3 regions of the Cupriavidus sp. UBA2010 genome follow, and region 3 is predicted to be linked to each of the others. Evidence: predicted binding sites of a transcription regulator. Region 3 holds the regulator's gene; each other region holds the start of a gene.
What was found. The regulator FNR, encoded in region 3, switches genes on or off when oxygen is low (the NO sensors DNR and NnrR bind a similar motif). The targets are predictions, from matches to a motif close to TTGATNNNNATCAA.

Region 1 (6,236 bases), on a different contig from region 3:
TGTTTCTAAGCCGGTGAGGCGAAGAGACAGCCATGATCACGCGCGCGGATCGGCTGGCCCGCTGGCTTGTCTGTGGCATCCCCATCGCCTTCCTGCTCGCCTTCTTCGGCATTCCTTCGGCCATCATGATCGTGGCGGCATTCCGGACACCGGCGGAGTCCGGCGGATTGCTGCCGCTGATTCCACCTGACCAAGGTCTGACCACCACCGCGGCCCTCACCGTGCTCAGGCACTGGCAGGATCTGTTCACGCTCGACAACATCCGCGAGTTGATCCAGGAACCGCTCTATGCCGGACTGTTTCTCAAGTCAGCCGGCTACGCCGCGCTGACCACCGCGATCTGCCTGGTGGCTGCCTACCCGCTGGCATGGTGGATCGCCCGCAGCGACAAGCGACGGCGCGACCTGCTGCTGATCCTTGTGATCCTGCCGTTCTGGTCGAACTTCCTGATCCGGATCTACGCATGGATGATCATCCTGAGTCCACGCGGATACCTGATGCATGGCGTCAACAGCCTCATCGGCTGGATCGGCTTCGCCCCGGTCGAAGCGCTCTACACACCCGCGGCCGTCATCCTCGTGCTGGTCTACGTACACCTGCCGTTCTTCATCCTGCCGCTCTATGCCAGTCTGGAAAAGCAGGACCCACTGCTGCTTGATGCCGCGCGCGATCTGGGCGCGAATGGCTGGCATTGCTTCTGGCAGGTGATCTGGCCGCTTTCGCTGCCGGGCGTCTACGCGGGCATCGCACTCGTCTTCACGCCGTGTCTGGGGATCTTTGCCGTGCCTGAACTGGTGGGCGGCACGCGATCGATCCTGATCGGCAACCTGATCAAGCAGCAGTTCCTCGATAGCCGCGACTGGCCGCTGGGGTCGGCGCTATCGCTGGCGCTGGTAGGCATCGTGCTGGCGTTGATCGGACTGGCGACGCTGGCGGCACGCGTGAAGGGCACGGCGCGTGCCGCCTCGCAGCGGGGTACGCGCAGGTCCGCCCGTCGTTCAGCGCAACCCGCGCCGGCCGCCGTGGCCACTGGCAGGAGATCGTCATGAATCGCCCCCGATGGCCTGTGTGGGTGGCCTGCCTGGGCTGCGCGGTCTATGCGTTCCTGTACCTGCCGCTGCTGATCGTCGTGGCCTACTCGTTCAATGACTCGCGCCTGAACGCGGAATGGGACGGCTTCACGCTGCACTGGTATGACGTGCTGGCAAACGATCCGGACATGCTGGGTGCGGCGTGGAACTCGTTGATGATCGGCGCGATCGCAGCAGGCACGTCATGCGTGCTCGGCACGCTCGCCGCCATCGCGCTGCACCGCTACCGGCCGCCATTGCTGACTACGCTGGTGCTCGCGCCAATCGCGATGCCCGAGGTATTGATGGGGGTGTCGCTGCTGTTGTTCTTTGTTGCCGTGAATATCGATCTCGGCCTGACAGCCGTGGCGCTGTCGCATATCACGTTCTGCGTGGGCTTCGTTGCCGTGGTGGTCCGTGCCAGGCTCGAAGGGCTCGACGAGAGCCTGATCGACGCCGCCCGCGATCTCGGCGCCTCGCCGCTTCAGGCCGGGTGGCATGTCATGCTGCCGCTGATGCTGCCTGGCGTCCTCGCGGGCGCGTTGCTGGCCTTCACCCTGTCGATGGACGACTTTGTCGTGACCTTCTTCACGGCGGGGCCCGGCCAACCGACACTGCCGCTGCAGATTTACTCGATGATCCGGATCGCGGTCACGCCGGAAGTGAATGCGATCTCGTCCATCCTCATGATGCTGACACTGGCCGTGTCGCTCACGGCCTATCGCGTTTCGCGCGACGTCTGGAGGGCGCAACTATGAGTCATCGTATATGGGCAAAGGTGCGCCATCTGCTGGTGGGCCTGACGCTGACGGGGTGCTTCGGCCTGGCCATGGCCACGGAGGACCTGAACGTATTCACCTGGAACAACGCGCTGTCGCCCGAGACGATCGCCCGGTTCGAGTCCGAATGCGCCTGTCACGTGAACCTGACGTACTTCGGTTCGATGGAGGAAGCGCTGGCCAAGCTCGCGGGCGGCGCGCAAGGGTTCGACGTGATATGTCCGAGCAACTACGGCATTCCGGCGCTGATCCGCCTGGGGCTGCTCCGGCCGCTGGACAAGCACGCCATCCCGAATCTTCGCAATATCGACCCGGCGTTCCTGAACACGCCGCTCGACCCGGGCAACGTCTATTCCCTGCCCTACGATTTCACGATCACGCTGGTCGGCTACAACGCCACACGCCTGCACGCTCTGGGGCTCGATGCGTCGTCATGGTCACTGGTCTTCGACCCGCACATGCTGGAGAAGCTGCGGGGCCGTGTCACCGTGCTGGACGACCCCCGCGAAGTCATCGCGGCCGCGTTGCGCTACAAGGGCCACTCCGGTAACTCGACGGACCCTGCGCAACTGCGCGAAGCCGAGGCGGCCATCCGCGCCGCGCTGCCCTACTGGGCAGCGTTCAACAGCCAGAGCTATATCCGCGAGCTTACGGTCGGCAATATCTGGGTGGTGCTCGGCTATTCGAGCGATGTCTATCAGGCCGGGTTGGACGCGCGCAACACCCATCGGGCTTTCTCGATCACGTCATCGCTGCAGCGCGAGGGCAATGGCATGACCGCCGACAGTTTCGTGGTCACTAAGACGGCGCCGCATCCCGCGCTGGCATACAGGTTCATCAACTTCATGTTGCGCCCTGAAAATGCCGCAGAGATCACTAATGCCATCGGCGCGGGCAATCCGAATGCCGCGGCGCGCGCGTTCATCCGGCCAGACCTGCTGGCCGACCCGGTCATCACGCCGGGCGCCGCGCAGCGGCAGCGGCTCGAACAGTTGAACGACCTCGACAGCGGCACGCGGCGGGCGTGGAATCGCGCGTGGACCGACCTCAAGGTCGGCCACTAGCGATTCCAGCGGGCAAGGATTGGGATAGGGAGTTACGCGGAGGTGGTGCTTTGGCCGGCGGTCACTTCCTCGGCCAGCGGAATGTCCCCACGCACCACCAATACGGGAACGGAAGCGTGGCGCACCAGGGTTTCGGCCACGCTGCCAAGCACGACGCGCTGCAGCCCGCTCTTGCCGTGGGTGCCGATGACCACCAGGTCAGGCTTGCTGTCCTGGATGTCATGGATCAGCCGGTTCGCGACATCGCCGAGCGTGGACTTGTCGTCGAGCAGCCGCTCGGTGAACTTGATGCCGGCGCGCTCGGCGTGGTGCCGGGCCTTGACGAGCAGCGCATTGCCGGCCGCCACGCGATGCTGGTGCTCCTCCTCCAGTTCACCGCCATGCGCGCGCACCCTAAGGAAACCGTAGTCGATGACATGGATGATCTCGAGATTTGAACCGGTGGCGCGGGCCAGCCGGACGGCTTCGTCCAGCGCGCGGGACGAGCAGTGGCTATCGTCGATCGGGACCATGATGTTGCGATACATGTGGGGCTCCTTTTGGAATGGCAGTCCCCGCCGGGATGGCGGAGATTCTCACACGTCACTCTAAGCGGGGAGGTTGTTGTTGCTTTGATGTAGCGCAAACTCGCTCCAGTCTTAAATCTAGCCGACTCCGGGAACCTGCGCTTGCGGCACTGCGAGCACCCGGCCAGCCACATCGACCGGATATTCGGGCCCGTGCTACAGTCCGCCGGGTATCAGACGCCACATTCAGACGCCCCAAGACTCCGCCCGCCATGCCAGAGCGCCCCGCCCCTTCCGCTGCCAAGCCGTCGTCGATGAACGTCAAGACGGCGCTGCGCGTCATCGAAATCATCGAAACGTTCGCACGCGAGCGCCGGCCGTTGTCGCTATCGGAACTGGCCCGCCTGCTGGCCGTGCCGGCGTCGAGCTGTCTGGCGCTGATTCGCACGCTGACCTCGCTGGGCTATCTCTACGAAACGGCGCGCCGCCAAGGCTACTACCCCACCGGCCGCCTGCTGGCGATGGCGCAGCAGATTGCTCGCCACGATCCCGTGCTGGATCGCGTGCATGGCACGATGAGCGAGTTGCGTGACGCCACCGGCGAAACCATCGTCATCGGCAAACTGCATGAAGGGCAGGAGGTGGTGTATCTGGATGTGCTCGAATCACCACATGCAATTCGATACATCGCCACGGCCGGCGAGCGCCGCGAGCTTCATGCCAATTCGATCGGCAAGGCCCTGCTGGCGGCGATGGACGAGGCCGAACGCGCGACGCTGCTCGCGCAACTGCCCTTCCAGGCGTTCACCTCGCGCACGCTGACCACGCCCGCCGCGCTGGAAGCGGATCTGCTGCAGGCGCGCGAACGCGGCGCCTACGTGAACCTGAGCGAGTCGATGCCTGACGTGGGGGCGCTGGCATGGCCGGTGCGGCTGTCCGGCGAGTGCTACGCGATTTCGATTGCGGGTCCGGTCTATCGGATCGAGCCGCACCTCGACCGCTATGCGCCGATGCTGCGAGCCGCCTGCGCGTCGCTGGAAAAGACCTGAGCGGAATCAGTCGGCCGCGTCGCGTTCGCGCAGCCGCCAACCGGTGGCATCCGGCAAACCCAGTCCATCCACGGGCGCGGAAGCCGCCAACGCCAGCACGGCGTCATCGCGCCGCCAGGTCACCGCATTGGCCTGGGATATCGGCGCCGGCAGCGCCTCCACCACGTGTCCCATCATGGTCTGGAACAGGTTGCCACCGTGGCACTTGATCCACGCTTCCTTCAGGGTCCAGAGCTGAAAAAACGCCACGAGACGCGCATCGGCATCGCTCTCGCGCAACAGTTCAGGTAGCGCGGCACGCTCGGCCTCCGTCGTGGTGGCTTCGATCAGCGTGTCCAGATGCTTGCGCGGCTGCAGGTGCTCGATGTCGATGCCAACCGGCACATCGGCCACCGCGCAGGCCAGGTGATCACCGGAATGGGCAATCGACACGAATACCGGCACGCCCACCGCGCCGCTCGTATGTATCGCCAGCGGCGGCGAATCCTCCGCGGCCGACAGCGCCCACTCGGACGCATCGCCGCCGAATGTCACCGCCAGCAGCCGGCGCGCCAGCCACCGGCCGGCGGCGAACTGCTCCGCCCGCGCCTCGGCCCGCATCGTCGCCAGCCGCCCCAGTTCTTCCTGCGACATCCAACGGCTCACGGGCGGCGCCATTGCCGCGAAGGCCATCACAGATCCGGTACGCAGTGCGAGCGGCATGTCAGTGGAAGGGTTCGAATGCGTCGAAAAGGATCAAGAAAGCCGAAAGGGTCAGGAACGATTCAGTCGTTCCAGCGGCGCAAGACCAGCGACGTATTGATGCCGCCGAACGCGAAATTGTTGCTCATCACGTACTCGGTGTCGATAGCACGCCCCTCGCCCACGATGTAGTCGAGCTGCGCGCAGCGGGGATCGGGGTTCTCCAGATTGATCGTCGGCGCGAACCAGCCATCGCGCATCATCTCGATCGTCATCCACGCCTCGAGCGCACCGCACGCGCCCAGCGTATGCCCGACGTAGCTCTTGAGCGAACTGATTGGCATTCGCGCGCCAAACACGGCGTGCGTGGCCTGTGATTCGGCGATGTCACCCTGATCCGTGGCCGTGCCATGCGCATTCACGTAGCCGATTCGATCCGGCGAGACGCCGGCATCGTCCAGCGCCATTCGCATGGCCAGGGCCATCGTGCCGGCATCTGCCTGGGTCACATGCACGCCATCGCTGTTGGTGCCATAGCCGACGATCTCGGCCAGGATCGGGGCGCCACGCTGGCGCGCGTGCTCCAGTTCTTCCAGTACCAGCGTGCAGGCGCCCTCGCCCAGCACCAGGCCATCGCGCGCGGCATCGAACGGTCGTGGCGTCGCCGTGGGCGCCTCGTTGCGCGTGCTGGTGGCGAAAAGCGTATCGAAGACGGCCGCCTCCGTGGCGTCAAGCTCTTCGGCGCCGCCGGCTACCATCGCCACCTGACGGCCCATGCGGATCGTCTCGTATGCGTAGCCAATACCGTGGCTGCCTGACGTGCAGGCGCTCGACGTGGTCAGGATGCGGCCCTTGATGCCGAAGAACACGCCGATGTTCACGGCGGCCGTATGCGACATCATGCGGATGTACGTGGTGGCATTGACGCCCTCGGTGGTACGGTCGCTCATCATCCGCGCGAAGTCCTGCGCGGCGGACGGCGTGCCAGTCGAGGAACCGTACGCGATCCCCATCTGTCCGCCGGTCACCAGCGGATCTCCGGCCAGCCCGGCCCCGGCCAGTGCCGATTCGGTCGCCAGCACGGCCA
Region 2 (6,236 bases), on a different contig from region 3:
GCGCGATCATGCCATCGACCGTGGCCTTGATCAGTTCGATCGGGGTCAGCATGTTGGCGTCGAGCGCCTTGAGCCATTCGTCGCGGCCCCAGTCGCGGAAGTTGCCCGGAGGCGGGCCGCCGGCATTGTTGACCAGGATGTCGAGATCGCCCAGCTTCGTGGCTGCGTCGAGGGCAAGCCTGCGGCCTTCCGCCGTGGTGATGTCGGTAGCTACCGCCAGCACGCGGCGGCCGTGACGGGCGCGCAGATCGGCTGCGGCCTTCTCCAGCGCCTCGGCGCCACGCGCCACGATCACCACATCCACGCCTTCCGCCGCGAGCGCATCGGCACACGCAAACCCGAGCCCCTTGCTGGCGCCACACACCAGCGCATGCTTACCGCGCAGTCCGAGATCCATTTCTTGCTCTCCTTCCTTGGTTGATTCTTCTCGAATTTTCGAATTCAGGCTTTCTTCGTCGAAAGCAGATACATGCCGCCGAGCACCAGGGCACTACCGATCATCTGCACGCCGCTGATGGGCTCGCCAAGCAGCCAGAACGCCAGCAGCAACGTCGAGACCGGGCCGACCATGCCAGCCTGCGACGCCATCGGCGCACCGATCCGCGCCACCGCGATCATCGTCAGCGACACCGGCAACACGGTGCAGAACACCGCGTTCACCACCGACAGCCACATTACGGGCGCCGGCTGGGCGAGCTCTGCGATCGGCCGGCCCAACGCCAGATATTGCACCACGCAGCAGAACGTGGACACGCACATCGCATAGGCCACGAGCCGCAGCGATCCCACCCGCTGCACCAGTTCACCGCTCAGGATCAGATACACACCATACGACATGGCGCTGCCAAGCACCAGCGCGCCACCCAGCCAGACTTGCGCGCCGCTCACGTCAAGGTCGTGCGCGAACACCAGCACGATGCCCGCATAGGCCAGCAGCAGCGATATCCACTGCCGGCCCGCGATAGGCCGGCGGAAGACCAGCGCGGTCGTCAGCAGCACGAAGGAAGGGGTCAGAAACAGGATCAGCCGCTCGAGGCTCGCGGTGATGTATTGCAGCCCGATGAAATCGAGGAAGCTCGACAGGTAGTAGCCGATGAAGCCCAGGAACACCACGCGGCCACGATCGGCCCAGGACAACGCGGGAAGCTTGCGCGCCTGCCACCAGCCGATCGCCATGAACAGCGGCACCGCGAACAGCATGCGCAGCGTGATCACCATCACGGCGTCGACGTTATAGCGGTACATCAGCTTGGCGACGATGGCCTTGGCCGAGAAAAGCACGGCGCCGATGGCCGCGACGGCAAGCCCGACGCGCTGTGCGGCAGGCACTTCGACGGGCGGAGACAAAGACTTCTGGGAGGCTGGCACGGGGGACGCAGTTCGGGCATACGCCGGGCCGGCACGTTGGATTCGTGCGGCGCGCGGCGGGAACCCGGCGATTGTATGCCAAAAGACGCAATGCTCGCCGGGGCCGCGCTAATGCCTGCTTTCCCATACAATGGCCGGCGCCTGTCCGGCACGCCAGAGCGGCGAACCGGACAGGAACAACAAGAAACTGGAGATACCCGAGTCATGCCGTCCTACCGCTTCACGGCGCGCCGCCGTGCCATCCTTTCCGCCACCCTGCTCGCGATCGCCGCGCCGTCAGCCGCCTTTGCCGCCGACAGCTTCCCGAGCAAGCCGATCCGCTTCATCGTGCCCTATGCCGCAGGCGGCACCACCGACCTCGTGGCCCGCACCGTGGGCCAGCGCGTGGCCGAAAAGCTCGGCCAGCCGGTCGTCATCGAGAACCGGCCGGGCGCCGGTGGCAACATCGGCATGGATGCCGTGGCCAAGGCACCGGCCGACGGCTACACGATCGGCTTCGGCGCGATCTCGACCAACGCCCTCAACCCGCATATCTACAAGCACGTGCCGTTCGATCCGCGGCGCGACTTCACGGCGGTCAGCCTGCTCGGCACCTCGACCATCGTGCTGGAGGTGAGCGAGAACCTGCCGGTGAAAACCGTCCCGGAACTGATTGCCTATGCGAAGGCCCATCCGGGGCTGACCTATGCCACGGCTGGCACGGGTACCTCGATGCACCTGGCCGGCGCGATGTTCTCGCAGGTGACGCAGACGAATCTGACTCATGTGCCGTACAAGGGAAGCAGCCCGGCCATCAACGACATGCTCGGCGGCCACATCCAGGTGATGTTCGACAACCTGCCGGCCTCGTTGCCGCACATCCAGGCTGGCAAGCTGCGCGCGCTGGCGGTGGCTGGCAAGACACGCTCGCCGTCGCTGCCGAACGTGCCGACACTGGCCGAAGCCGGGTTGCCGGGCTACGCGGTCGAACCATGGTTCGGCGTCTACGGCCCGGCCAACCTGCCAGCGCCGGTGGTGCAGACGCTCAATACGGCGTTTGTCGAGGCGCTGGCGCGTCCGGACGTGCGCGACAAGCTGGCCCAGGCCGGCTTCAATCCGAAGGGTTCGAGTGCTGCCGAATTGCAGACACTGACTCAGACTGAATACGAACGTTTCGGAAAGGTCGCAAAGTCGGCCGGGATCACGGTGGACTGACCACCGGGCAGGCCCGCGCATCCATTACAATCGCGCTGCACAGGGCCCTCCCGCTCCAGGGAGGGCCTTCCCGATTTCCGAGCCTGCCGCCATGAAACAAGATCCGCGCTTTCCCAATCTCTTCATCCTCGATCACCCGCTGATCCAGCACAAGCTCTCGCACATGCGCGACAAGGAAACGTCGACGCGCACGTTCCGCGAGTTGCTGCGCGAGATTACGCTGCTGATGGGCTACGAGATCACGCGCAACCTGCCGCTGACCACGCGCCGCATCGACACGCCGCTGGTACCGCTGGACGCCCCGGTCATCGCCGGCAAGAAGCTGACGATCGTGCCCGTGCTGCGCGCCGGCGTCGGCATGAGCGACGGCCTGGTGGAACTGATTCCGTCGGCGCGTATCGGCCATATCGGCGTATATCGCGACGATCAGCACCGCCCGGTGGAGTATCTGGTACGCCTGCCGGACGTGGAAGATCGCTCGTTCATCCTGTGTGACCCGATGGTCGCCACCGGCTATTCGGCCGCCCATGCGGTGGATGTGCTCAAGCGCCGTGGCGTCAAGGACGAATCCATCACCTTTGTGGCGCTGGTGGCTGCGCCCGAGGGCGTCGAGGTATTTCAGAAGGCCCACCCCGGCGTGAAGCTCTACGTCGCCTCGCTGGACAACCATCTCGACGACCATGCCTATATCGTGCCGGGCCTCGGCGACGCTGGCGACCGTCTCTTCGGCACCAAGAACTAACCTCGAACTGAACTGCGTTCGTCCGAATGAAATTGAGGCGCTTGATGCGCCTCAAGGTTTTTGTGGGATGACCTTTCCCTGTGCCTTGTACTGACTACACTGTCCGCCATACACGGTGAATCAATATAAAAGCGAAGGGAGTCCCACATGGAAGCCATCAAGATCCTGTTCACAACGCCCACCGGGCTCGGCAGTCTGGCCGTCATTGCCTTCATCATCGGGATGGGCGCGTTCTTTGCGCGGATGTTCGCGCGCAAGATGCGCGAGGACGCAGAGGCGGCGCGGCGCGGCGGCAACTGAGCCCCTGGCCAGCGGCGCTGACCCCGGCCCCTGACCATCCGCATGAAAAACGCCCGCATCGCGCGGGCGTTTTGTGTTGATGCATCGGCGTTAGTCCAGCTTCGCAGGCTACTTGCGCTTGCCGCCGCCGAGCAGACTGCCCAGCACGCCGCGGATCAGTTCCCGTCCCACCTGGGAACCCACCGTCCGCGCCGCCGACTTGGCCATCGACTCAAGGATCGAATCGCCGCGCCCGGTCTTGCCGGTGCCTTTCGTCAGCGTGCCGAAGATCTCGCCAGCCTGATCGAGCCAGCCGCCCTGCTCCGCGCTACCACTTGTCCCGCCTGCCGCGCCGCTACTGGCCGGCCCCGGCGTTCCCGTGCCCGACGCCGCCGCGTTGCCGCGCAACTTCTCGTACGCCGATTCCCTGTCAATCGCTTTCTCATAGGTACCCGCCACCAGCGACCCCGCGATCAGCGCCCGACGCTCGTCGTCCGTAATCGGGCCGATACGGCTGCCGGGCGCAAGCACCCAGGCACGCTCGGTGACGCAGGGCGTGCCCTTGGCGTCGAGGCACGACACCAGCGCCTCGCCAACGCCGAGTTCGCCGATGATTTGCTCCAGATTGAGCTTCGGGTTCGCGCGCATCGTCGTGGCCGCCACCTTGACCGCCTTCTGGTCACGCGGCGTGAATGCGCGCAGCGCGTGCTGCACGCGGTTGCCAAGCTGACCGAGCACAGTGTCCGGGATATCGACCGGATTCTGCGTCACGAAATACACACCCACGCCCTTCGAGCGCACCAGCCGCACGACCTGCTCGATCTTGTCGAGCAGCGCCTTGGGCGCATCGTTGAACAGCAGATGCGCCTCGTCGAAGAAGAACACCAGCTTGGGCTTTTCCAGATCGCCGGCCTCGGGCAGCTTCTCGAACAGTTCGGACAGCATCCACAGCAGGAAGGTCGCGTAGAGCCGTGGCGCGTTCATCAGCTTGTCGGCGGCCAGGATGTTGACCACGCCCTGCCCCTTCTCGGTCTGGATGAAGTCCTCGAGATTGAGCATTGGCTCGCCGAAAAACTTGTCCGCCCCTTGCGATTCGAGCGCCATCAGACCTCGCTGGATCGCGCCGATCGACGCCGCCGAGATATTGCCGTACTCGGTCGTGAACTGGCCTGCATTGTCGCCCACGTACTGGAGCATCGCCCGCAGATCCTTGGAATCGAGCAGCAGCAGGCCGTTGGCGTCGGCGATGCGGAATACCAGGTTCAGCACGCCTTCCTGGGTATCGTTGAGTTCGAGCATCCGCGACAGCAGCAGCGGCCCCATATGCGAAACCGTCGCGCGTACCGGGTGGCCTTTTTCGCCGAATACGTCCCAGAGCGTGGTCGGGCACGCGCCCCAGACCGGCTCGGGCAGGCCATGCTCGGCCAGGCGGGCCTTGAGCTTGTCCGTGGGCTGGCCGGCCTGGGAAATGCCGGTCAAGTCACCTTTTACGTCAGCCATGAACACCGGCACGCCCAGCCGCGAGAAGCCCTGGGCCAGCGTCTGCAGCGTGACGGTCTTGCCCGTGCCGGTCGCGCCGGTGATCAGGCCGTGGCGGTTGCCCATTTCGGGCAACAGCACGAGTTCTTGGTCGGCATTCTTGGCGATGAGGATGGGATCGGCCATGTGATCTCGGGAAGCGGGAATGAACGGGGTGGAAATGCGCCCGCAGCCATCGGCGGAAGCGCGATGCGTGGCGCTTCGGAGCGGCGGGGGCGCGTGATAAAATCCTGCGCTGATTATAGCCAGCAGATTGGCACATCAATCACATGGCGCGGCCGCCGGATTGTCAGCAACTGTCAAGGAAGCCTGATCCACGCCCGCGCCGCGCCAACAGCGGCCGCACGCCGCACGATTCGTTTTTGCGCCACGGAGAGAAACATGGCCGGTCATTCCAAATGGGCCAACATCAAACACAAGAAAGCCGCCGCTGACGCCAAGCGCGGCAAGGTCTGGACGCGCCTGATCAAGGAAATCACTGTTGCCGCCAAGCTCGGCGGCGGCGAAGTCGACTCCAACCCGCGTCTGCGCCTGGCCATGGAAAAGGCCATGGACGCGAACATGCCCAAGGACAACATCCAGCGCGCGATCCAGCGCGGCGTGGGTGGCCTGGAAGGCGCAAACTACGAAGAAATCCGTTACGAAGGCTACGGCCTGGCCGGCGCCGCCATCATCGTCGACTGCCTGACCGATAACCGCACCCGTACCGTGGCCGAAGTCCGCCACGCGTTCTCGAAGCACGGCGGCAACATGGGCACCGAAGGTTCGGTGGCCTTCATGTTCACGCACTGCGGCCAGTTCCTGTTTGCCCCGGGCACCCCGGAAGACAAGCTGATGGACGCCGCGCTGGAAGCCGGCGCGGACGATGTGGTCACCAACGACGACGAATCGATCGAAGTGACTTGCCCGCCCAATGACTTCGGCGCGGTCAAGGCCGCGCTGGAAGCCGCCGGCTTCAAGGCCGAAGTGGCCGACGTGGTGATGAAGCCGCAGAACGAAGTGAGCTTCGTCGGCGACGACGCCATCAAGATGCAGAAGCTGCTGGACGCGCTGGAAAACCTGGACGACGTACAGGAAGTCTTCACCAACGCGGTGATCGAGGAATAAGCCTCTC
Region 3 (6,236 bases):
AGGGGATCGCATCGCGCGGATCCGACTCGACGGCGATCCCTGGAGCCTGCGCAAGCTGCGAATCAAGGCGACCAAGCATGTGCTCTGGGTGCTGATCGCACTGTGGACGGGCTTCACGTTTATCGGGTATTTCGCACCGATTCGGGAACTTGGTAGCGAGGTCCTGCATTTCACGCTAGGACCCTGGCAGAGCTTCTGGATGCTGTTCTACGCATTTGCGACCTGGGGCAACGCCGGATTCATGCGCGAGCAGGTGTGCAAGTACATGTGCCCCTATGCGCGTTTCCAGAGCGTGATGGTCGACCGCGATACCTATGTCGTGACCTATGACGTGGGTCGTGGGGAGCCGCGTGGTAGCCGTTCCCGCAAGACCGATCGCCATGCGGCTGGTATTGGCGATTGCGTGAATTGCAGTATCTGCGTGCAGGTGTGTCCGACCGGTATCGATATTCGTGATGGCCTCCAGTACGAGTGCATCGGTTGTGGCGCCTGTATCGACGCGTGCAATCTCGTCATGGACAAGATGGAGTACCCGCGCGGCCTGATCCGATACACGTCGGAAAACGCCATGCGCAAGTCCCTGACGACATCCGACGCGCGCAAACGGCTGCTGCGACCACGCACGATCATCTATACGCTGATCTGGCTGGTTCTGGCGGCGGGCTTCGTCGCATCGCTGGCAATGCGGTCGCCGATCAAGGTCGACATCATTCGGGATCGCGGCGCGCTGGGCCGGGAAGTGGAGGGCCGCTGGATCGAGAACGTCTATCGGCTCCAGGTGATCAACACCACGGAAGCGCCGATGCGGATTCGCGTGCAGGCTGAGGGCGACGATCTGACTGGACTGACGGTCGAGTATGACAAGTCCGCCGAGGCCATGCAGCCAACGTCCAACCGGTTGTTGCCGATTCGCATTCGCGTGCCGATCGACGATGCCAAGGAAGGCACGCACAAGATCAACGTAACCGTGACGGCGGAGGGCGAGGACGGCCGAGACGCGCATATCAGGCAATCCACGAGTTTCATTGTTCCCCGCAATCTGTGATGCTGAGGGTGAAATGGCAGCAAACAAGGAGAGCGCAATGACATCCCAACAGTCCAAGCCCTGGTACAGGGAACCGTGGCCGTGGCTTTTGATGAGCGGTCCGTTGCTCGCAATTATTGGCTGCGGCGTGACCATCTGGCTTGCCAACACGCATCCGGATTTGCCGGTTTCCGGCGTGGAGCGTCATGGCCTGGTCGTGGAGAAAACGGGGGCGGAGCATGTAGCGTCGCCGGCTGCGAGGCGCCCATGAGACTCCGCTGGCTGATGTGGGTACTTTGGCCGGCGTTTCTGATGGGCGGAGCGGCCACCGCCACCGTGTTTTCGGTCGTTGATCCGGGCGATCTCACGTTCTTCGGGCACCAGGTGGAAGCGTCTCGTGAGGCGGTCTACACGATTGGCTTCCTGGTGGCGTGGTTGTTTTGCGCGTTGTCCAGCGGACTGACGCTATACACCATGCCAACCAAGCTCGAGGAGACCGACGAACTCGAGTAATGGCTCGAGTGCTGGCAGAAAGCAAAACGGCCGCACCGGGAGATCAGCTCCCGATGCGGCCGTTTTCCTGGCCACGATGCCCGTTAGCAGTTTCGGCTATAGACCTGCCTGATGCCTTCCATGTCCACGAGTTTCACGTGTCGTTGGCGAATCTGGATCAGGCCGGCTTCGGCGAATCGCGAGAAGAGCCGACTCACGGTTTCGAGCTTGAGGCCAAGGTAGCTGCCGATTTCTTCGCGGCTCATCCGCAGCACGAACTCGCTCGACGAGTAGCCGCGCATCGACAGGCGCTCCGACATGTTGACGAGAAATGCTGCCAGGCGCTCTTCGGCACGCATCGAGCCAAGAGTGATCAGCATGATCTGGTCTTGCGAGATTTCCTTGCTCATCAGCCTCAGGAACTGCTGCTGGAGAGAAGGCAACGTGCCGGACAGCGATTGCAGGTCATCGAATCGCACGACGCAGACCTCTGTGTCCTCGAGCGCGGTGGCGTCGGACGCATGCTGCATCTCGCTGAGGCCGTCGAGCCCGACGACCTCACCGGGCAAATGGAAGCCGGTGATTTGCGTGCGTCCGTCCTCCATGGTCACGTGGGTCTTCAATGTGCCAAAGCGGATCGCATAGACTGCGGTAAGTGGTTCGCCCATGCGATAGAGCGTTTCGCCCTTGTGAACACGAACGCGTTCCTGTACGAGCGTGTCCATCTTTGCGAGGTCCTGTTGCGACATGCCCACGGGAAGGCAAAGCTGGCCCATGGCGCAAGTGGAGCAACGCGGAGACATCTCGGTGACGGGAATGGAGGTAAGCAATTGATGGTGCTCGCATGAATGCGCTTGCGATGGAGGCGCGATGCAGGCATTTTACAGCGTGATGTGACGCAGAAGCGAGGAACAGTTGCCATTTGGTGTGCTTTTCAGTGTCTTTACACTTGCGTTGCTTGGTGGCGTGCATTGCGCCGCCATGTGCGGAGGAATTGCCATTGCCGTCGAGCAACGGCAATCCGGGGGGGCTGTTGCGGTCGTTAGCCTCGTGCATCGCTCGCGATTTCACTGGTGGCTGGAACTGCTGGTCATGCACGCCGGGCGTCTCACGACCTATGTGCTGCTTGGGGCGCTGATGGGAGCGGTGGGTGCGACAGTCTGGAAGCAGGACTACCTTCCAGTGCAGCGCTGGCTCTATGGCGCGGGCAGCCTGTTACTGGTTCTGACCGGGGTGTGGTTGTTGCGGGGCCGCGTCATGCGTGCAGCATGGCTCGAACGGCTGGCGGCGCGGGCTGCCTCGTATGTCGTCCGGGGCGTCGCGTCGCTGGGCATGCAGATGCCGCTTCGCTTGCGTCGGCACGCGCCCATCATGCGGCGCTATGGGATGGGGTTGGCCTGGGGGCTGGTGCCCTGTGGTATGGTGTATGGCGCACTTGCGCTGGCCTTGTTGGCTGGAAATGCGCCATCTGGGGCACTTGTCATGGCGGCCTTTGGCATTGGGACGCTGCCCAACCTGCTGGTGATCTCGGGTTTGTCGGGCTACCTGCGGCAACTGTCGCGCCGCCCCGGCGTTCGAGTGGGCGCCGCGCTTGTTGTGATCGGTTTTGGGGCGCTGGGTGTCGCACGCGCCGTCTGGCTGCCCGATACGCTGGCCAATCACGGCTTCTGCGTCGTGTTCTAGACTTTTTTGCTGGTTGCAGGGCGGGGCTGGAATGCCATACAATCGCGAAAACCACGGTATCGCGCTCCGATGCGCTCGTGGCGTCGCCGGGGCTGCATTCCCGATCTGGGATGTGTGCCCAGGGGGTCTGGGCAGGTCTGGCTTGCCGGGATCGTCCCCACAGTTCATCCGGTTCACAAGATCTGGTTCCAAAGTCCGATGGGGCTGTGTGGAGAGGTGGCGCTGGTGCCAGGCGAAGTTGCCTGGGCCGATATCGATTGTTTCTTGCCGCCTTGGCGATCTGATTGTCCAGGTGAATGTCCACCCCAAAAGGGAGAGGGTGCGACGCAAGAGGTCCGTTGACTGGCGTAGTCTGTCAGCCCCGGACGATCTCCTGCCGGAACGACCCGGCAATTCGATGCAAAGAAAATGAGGTGCACGGCTCCGCTGCGAAAAGCTGCGAGTTGGCTGCGCGATGAGATGGCGGTGGCTCAGGCCTCGCTGTATCTGCAATCTCCAGTGCTTCAGGATTCGTCCAGAAGCAGGTGCAAAGACAGGCTGCACACAATCACATGAATACCCAAGAGGCGAAGATCGTCCTCGAGACCGCGCTGATCTGTGCGCAGGAGCCATTGCGCGTTGGTGATCTGCGACGGTTGTTCGCCGACGACGTCGGTGCCGACACCATCCGGGTTCTGCTCGAAGAGCTGCGCAACGACTGGCAGCAGCGCGGGGTGGAGCTCGTGGCCCTGGCCAGCGGCTGGCGGTTCCAGAGCCGCCCCGAGATGCGCGAGTTTCTTGATCGGCTCAACCCGGAGAAGCCGCCGAAGTACTCGCGTGCCGTGATGGAAACGCTAGCGATCATCGCGTATCGCCAGCCGGTGACGCGCGGTGACATCGAAGAGATCCGGGGCGTAACGGTCAGCACGGAGGTGGTCAAGAAGCTTGAGGACCGGGACTGGATCGAAGTCATCGGTCACCGGGACGTGCCTGGTCGCCCCGCGTTGTATGCAACGACCAAGGCATTCCTGGATGATCTTGGTCTGCGCTCGCTGGATGAGTTGCCGCCGCTCGAGGATGCCCAGGCCCAGGCTCAGGCGGCTCTGCTGGATCAGCAGGCCATCGATTTCGAAGCGGTCGCGACGGCGAATCCGCCTGCTGGTGACGAGGAGGCCTTTTCGGAGGCCACCGTAGAAGTGGCTGAGACGGGTGAGCCGGCAGTTGAGCAGTTGTCGGTCGAGCCGCAATCCGAAGATCTGTCCGGTGGCGCGAGCGATGCCGCCGGCAATGAAAACGAACAGAACGACAGCGTCGCGCAGTTGCCCGAGGGTGATGGGCAAGACGATGACGCGCCGGTGGCTCTGGCCAACGGATTCCATGTGGACACAGAGTCTTCCTCGCAGGAAGACGCCGCAGTTCCGGCCCCCGACGGTGATATGCCGCTGGCGACCGAGGACGACGACGAGCGCGTGTCCAACTGAACAACATGCAACATCGATAGTGAATACTTTGTCTGATTCCGCTGAGCAAGACGTCCGCCAGCCGGACGTGCCGGGCGACACCGGCGCTGCCCCCGAGGGTAACGGCGCCGAAGGCGCGCCCCGCCGCAAGGGGCTGCGCCGCGGCCTGCGCAATCTAGTGGCTTCCCGTCGCCAGTCGGCGCAGGACCGCGATGGCCGGGAAACGGGGCGCGACGATGCCGAGCCCTCGTCGTCTGGCGAAGGCGGCGATGCTTCGCCGGCCGCTGCCCCCGCGCGTGGCCGCGGGCGTCGCAAGCCGGCGCCGGCCGCCGATACGCAAGCAGTTGCCGGTGCCGAGGAGGCAGGTGGCGACGCGCAGCCGCGATCGGATCAGTCCGCGCAAGGGGCTCGCAAGCGCCGTCAGCAGCCGCAACGCAAGGCTGCGCTGGTAGATGGCGACAACAAGCCAGCCTCGCAACAGCCGGGTCGCCGTAACAAGGGCGGTCAGCGCAAGGGTCAACAGCCTGGTGGCAAGCCGGGTGCTGACAGGGGCGACCAGCGTGTCGAGCAGCGCCAGGGCGACAAGCCCGGTCGGCAAGCCGGCAAGGGCGGCGCGAAGCCTGCTGCCGGTGGCGAGGATCTGTTCCGCTTCGTGATTTCCGAGCAGTTCGATCAGGAAGACACGATCGTGCCGCGCACCAAGGCCAAGCCGGTGCGCGAACTGTCCGCTGACGACGACGCGCCCAAGCTGCACAAAGTCCTGGCGGAGGGTGGACTTGGCTCGCGCCGCGAGATGGAAGAGCTGATCCTGCAGGGGCGTGTGTCGGTCAATGGTCTGCCTGCCCACATCGGCCAGCGTATTCTGCCGACCGACCAGGTCCGCGTGAACGGCAAGCTGATTCACCGCAAGGTGACGACCAAGCCTCCACGCGTGCTGCTCTATCACAAGCCTTCCGGCGAGATCGTCAGCCAGTCGGATCCGGAAGGCCGTCCGACCGTTTTCGATAGCCTGCCGCGCATCAAGAACGGCAAGTGGGTCGCGGTCGGCCGCCTCGACTTCAATACCGAAGGGCTGTTGATTTTCACCACGTCGGGCGATATCGCGAACCGTTTCATGCACCCGCGCTATGGCGTGGAGCGCGAATACGCAGTGCGCACGCTGGGCGAACTGGCCGAAGCCGATCGTCAGCGACTGCTGCATGGCATTCAGCTCGATGATGGCGAGGCAAACTTCCTGCGGATCGCCGATGGCGGTGGCGAGGGTGTGAACCAGTGGTATCACGTGGCGCTGACCGAAGGCCGTAACCGCGAAGTGCGTCGCATGTTCGAGGCCGTTGGTCTGACCGTGTCGCGCCTGATCCGCACGCGTTATGGTCAGTTCCTGCTGCCGCGCGGCTTGAAGCGCGGTCGCTGGCAAGAGTTGGATCCGACGGATGTGCGCGGCCTGATGGCCAACATTGGACTGAAGGCGCCGTCCAAGGAAGCCCAGAGCGGCGGCAAGGGTGTGACGAAGGTTGGCGGCCGCAAGCAGCGCGAAGAAGCAGCGCTGGCGGGCATGCCGATGCACACCGGCATGGATGGTCTGCCGCGCTACGAGA

Region 1: the regulator FNR is predicted to act here: its motif matches at 3,525-3,538, upstream of B2246_RS02880 (universal stress protein).
Region 2: the regulator FNR is predicted to act here: its motif matches at 3,346-3,359, upstream of B2246_RS04005 (DUF3149 domain-containing protein).

The regions. Positions count from the first base shown of each region.
Region 1 covers NZ_DDCI01000008.1:110,057-116,292, reverse strand. Annotated here, with positions in the region: gene B2246_RS02900 (ABC transporter ATP-binding protein) at 1-17, shown strand, start outside; gene B2246_RS02895 (ABC transporter permease) at 33-1,049, shown strand; gene B2246_RS02890 (ABC transporter permease) at 1,046-1,828, shown strand; gene B2246_RS02885 (ABC transporter substrate-binding protein) at 1,825-2,913, shown strand; gene B2246_RS02880 (universal stress protein) at 2,946-3,440, opposite strand; gene B2246_RS02875 (IclR family transcriptional regulator) at 3,734-4,468, shown strand; gene B2246_RS02870 (4'-phosphopantetheinyl transferase family protein) at 4,475-5,113, opposite strand; gene B2246_RS02865 (beta-ketoacyl-ACP synthase) at 5,233-6,236, opposite strand, start outside.
Region 2 covers NZ_DDCI01000009.1:140,737-146,972, reverse strand. Annotated here, with positions in the region: gene B2246_RS04025 (SDR family oxidoreductase) at 1-397, opposite strand, end outside; gene B2246_RS04020 (DMT family transporter) at 442-1,329, opposite strand; gene B2246_RS04015 (Bug family tripartite tricarboxylate transporter substrate binding protein) at 1,573-2,562, shown strand; gene upp (uracil phosphoribosyltransferase) at 2,654-3,304, shown strand; gene B2246_RS04005 (DUF3149 domain-containing protein) at 3,452-3,604, shown strand; gene B2246_RS04000 (helicase HerA-like C-terminal domain-containing protein) at 3,713-5,248, opposite strand; gene B2246_RS03995 (YebC/PmpR family DNA-binding transcriptional regulator) at 5,504-6,229, shown strand.
Region 3 covers NZ_DDCI01000012.1:121,232-127,467, forward strand. Annotated here, with positions in the region: gene ccoG (cytochrome c oxidase accessory protein CcoG) at 1-1,045, shown strand, start outside; gene B2246_RS07880 (membrane protein) at 1,059-1,295, shown strand; gene B2246_RS07885 (hypothetical protein) at 1,292-1,537, shown strand; gene fnr (fumarate/nitrate reduction transcriptional regulator Fnr) at 1,621-2,346, opposite strand; gene B2246_RS07895 (sulfite exporter TauE/SafE family protein) at 2,432-3,199, shown strand; gene scpB (SMC-Scp complex subunit ScpB) at 3,751-4,659, shown strand; gene rluB (23S rRNA pseudouridine(2605) synthase RluB) at 4,688-6,236, shown strand, end outside.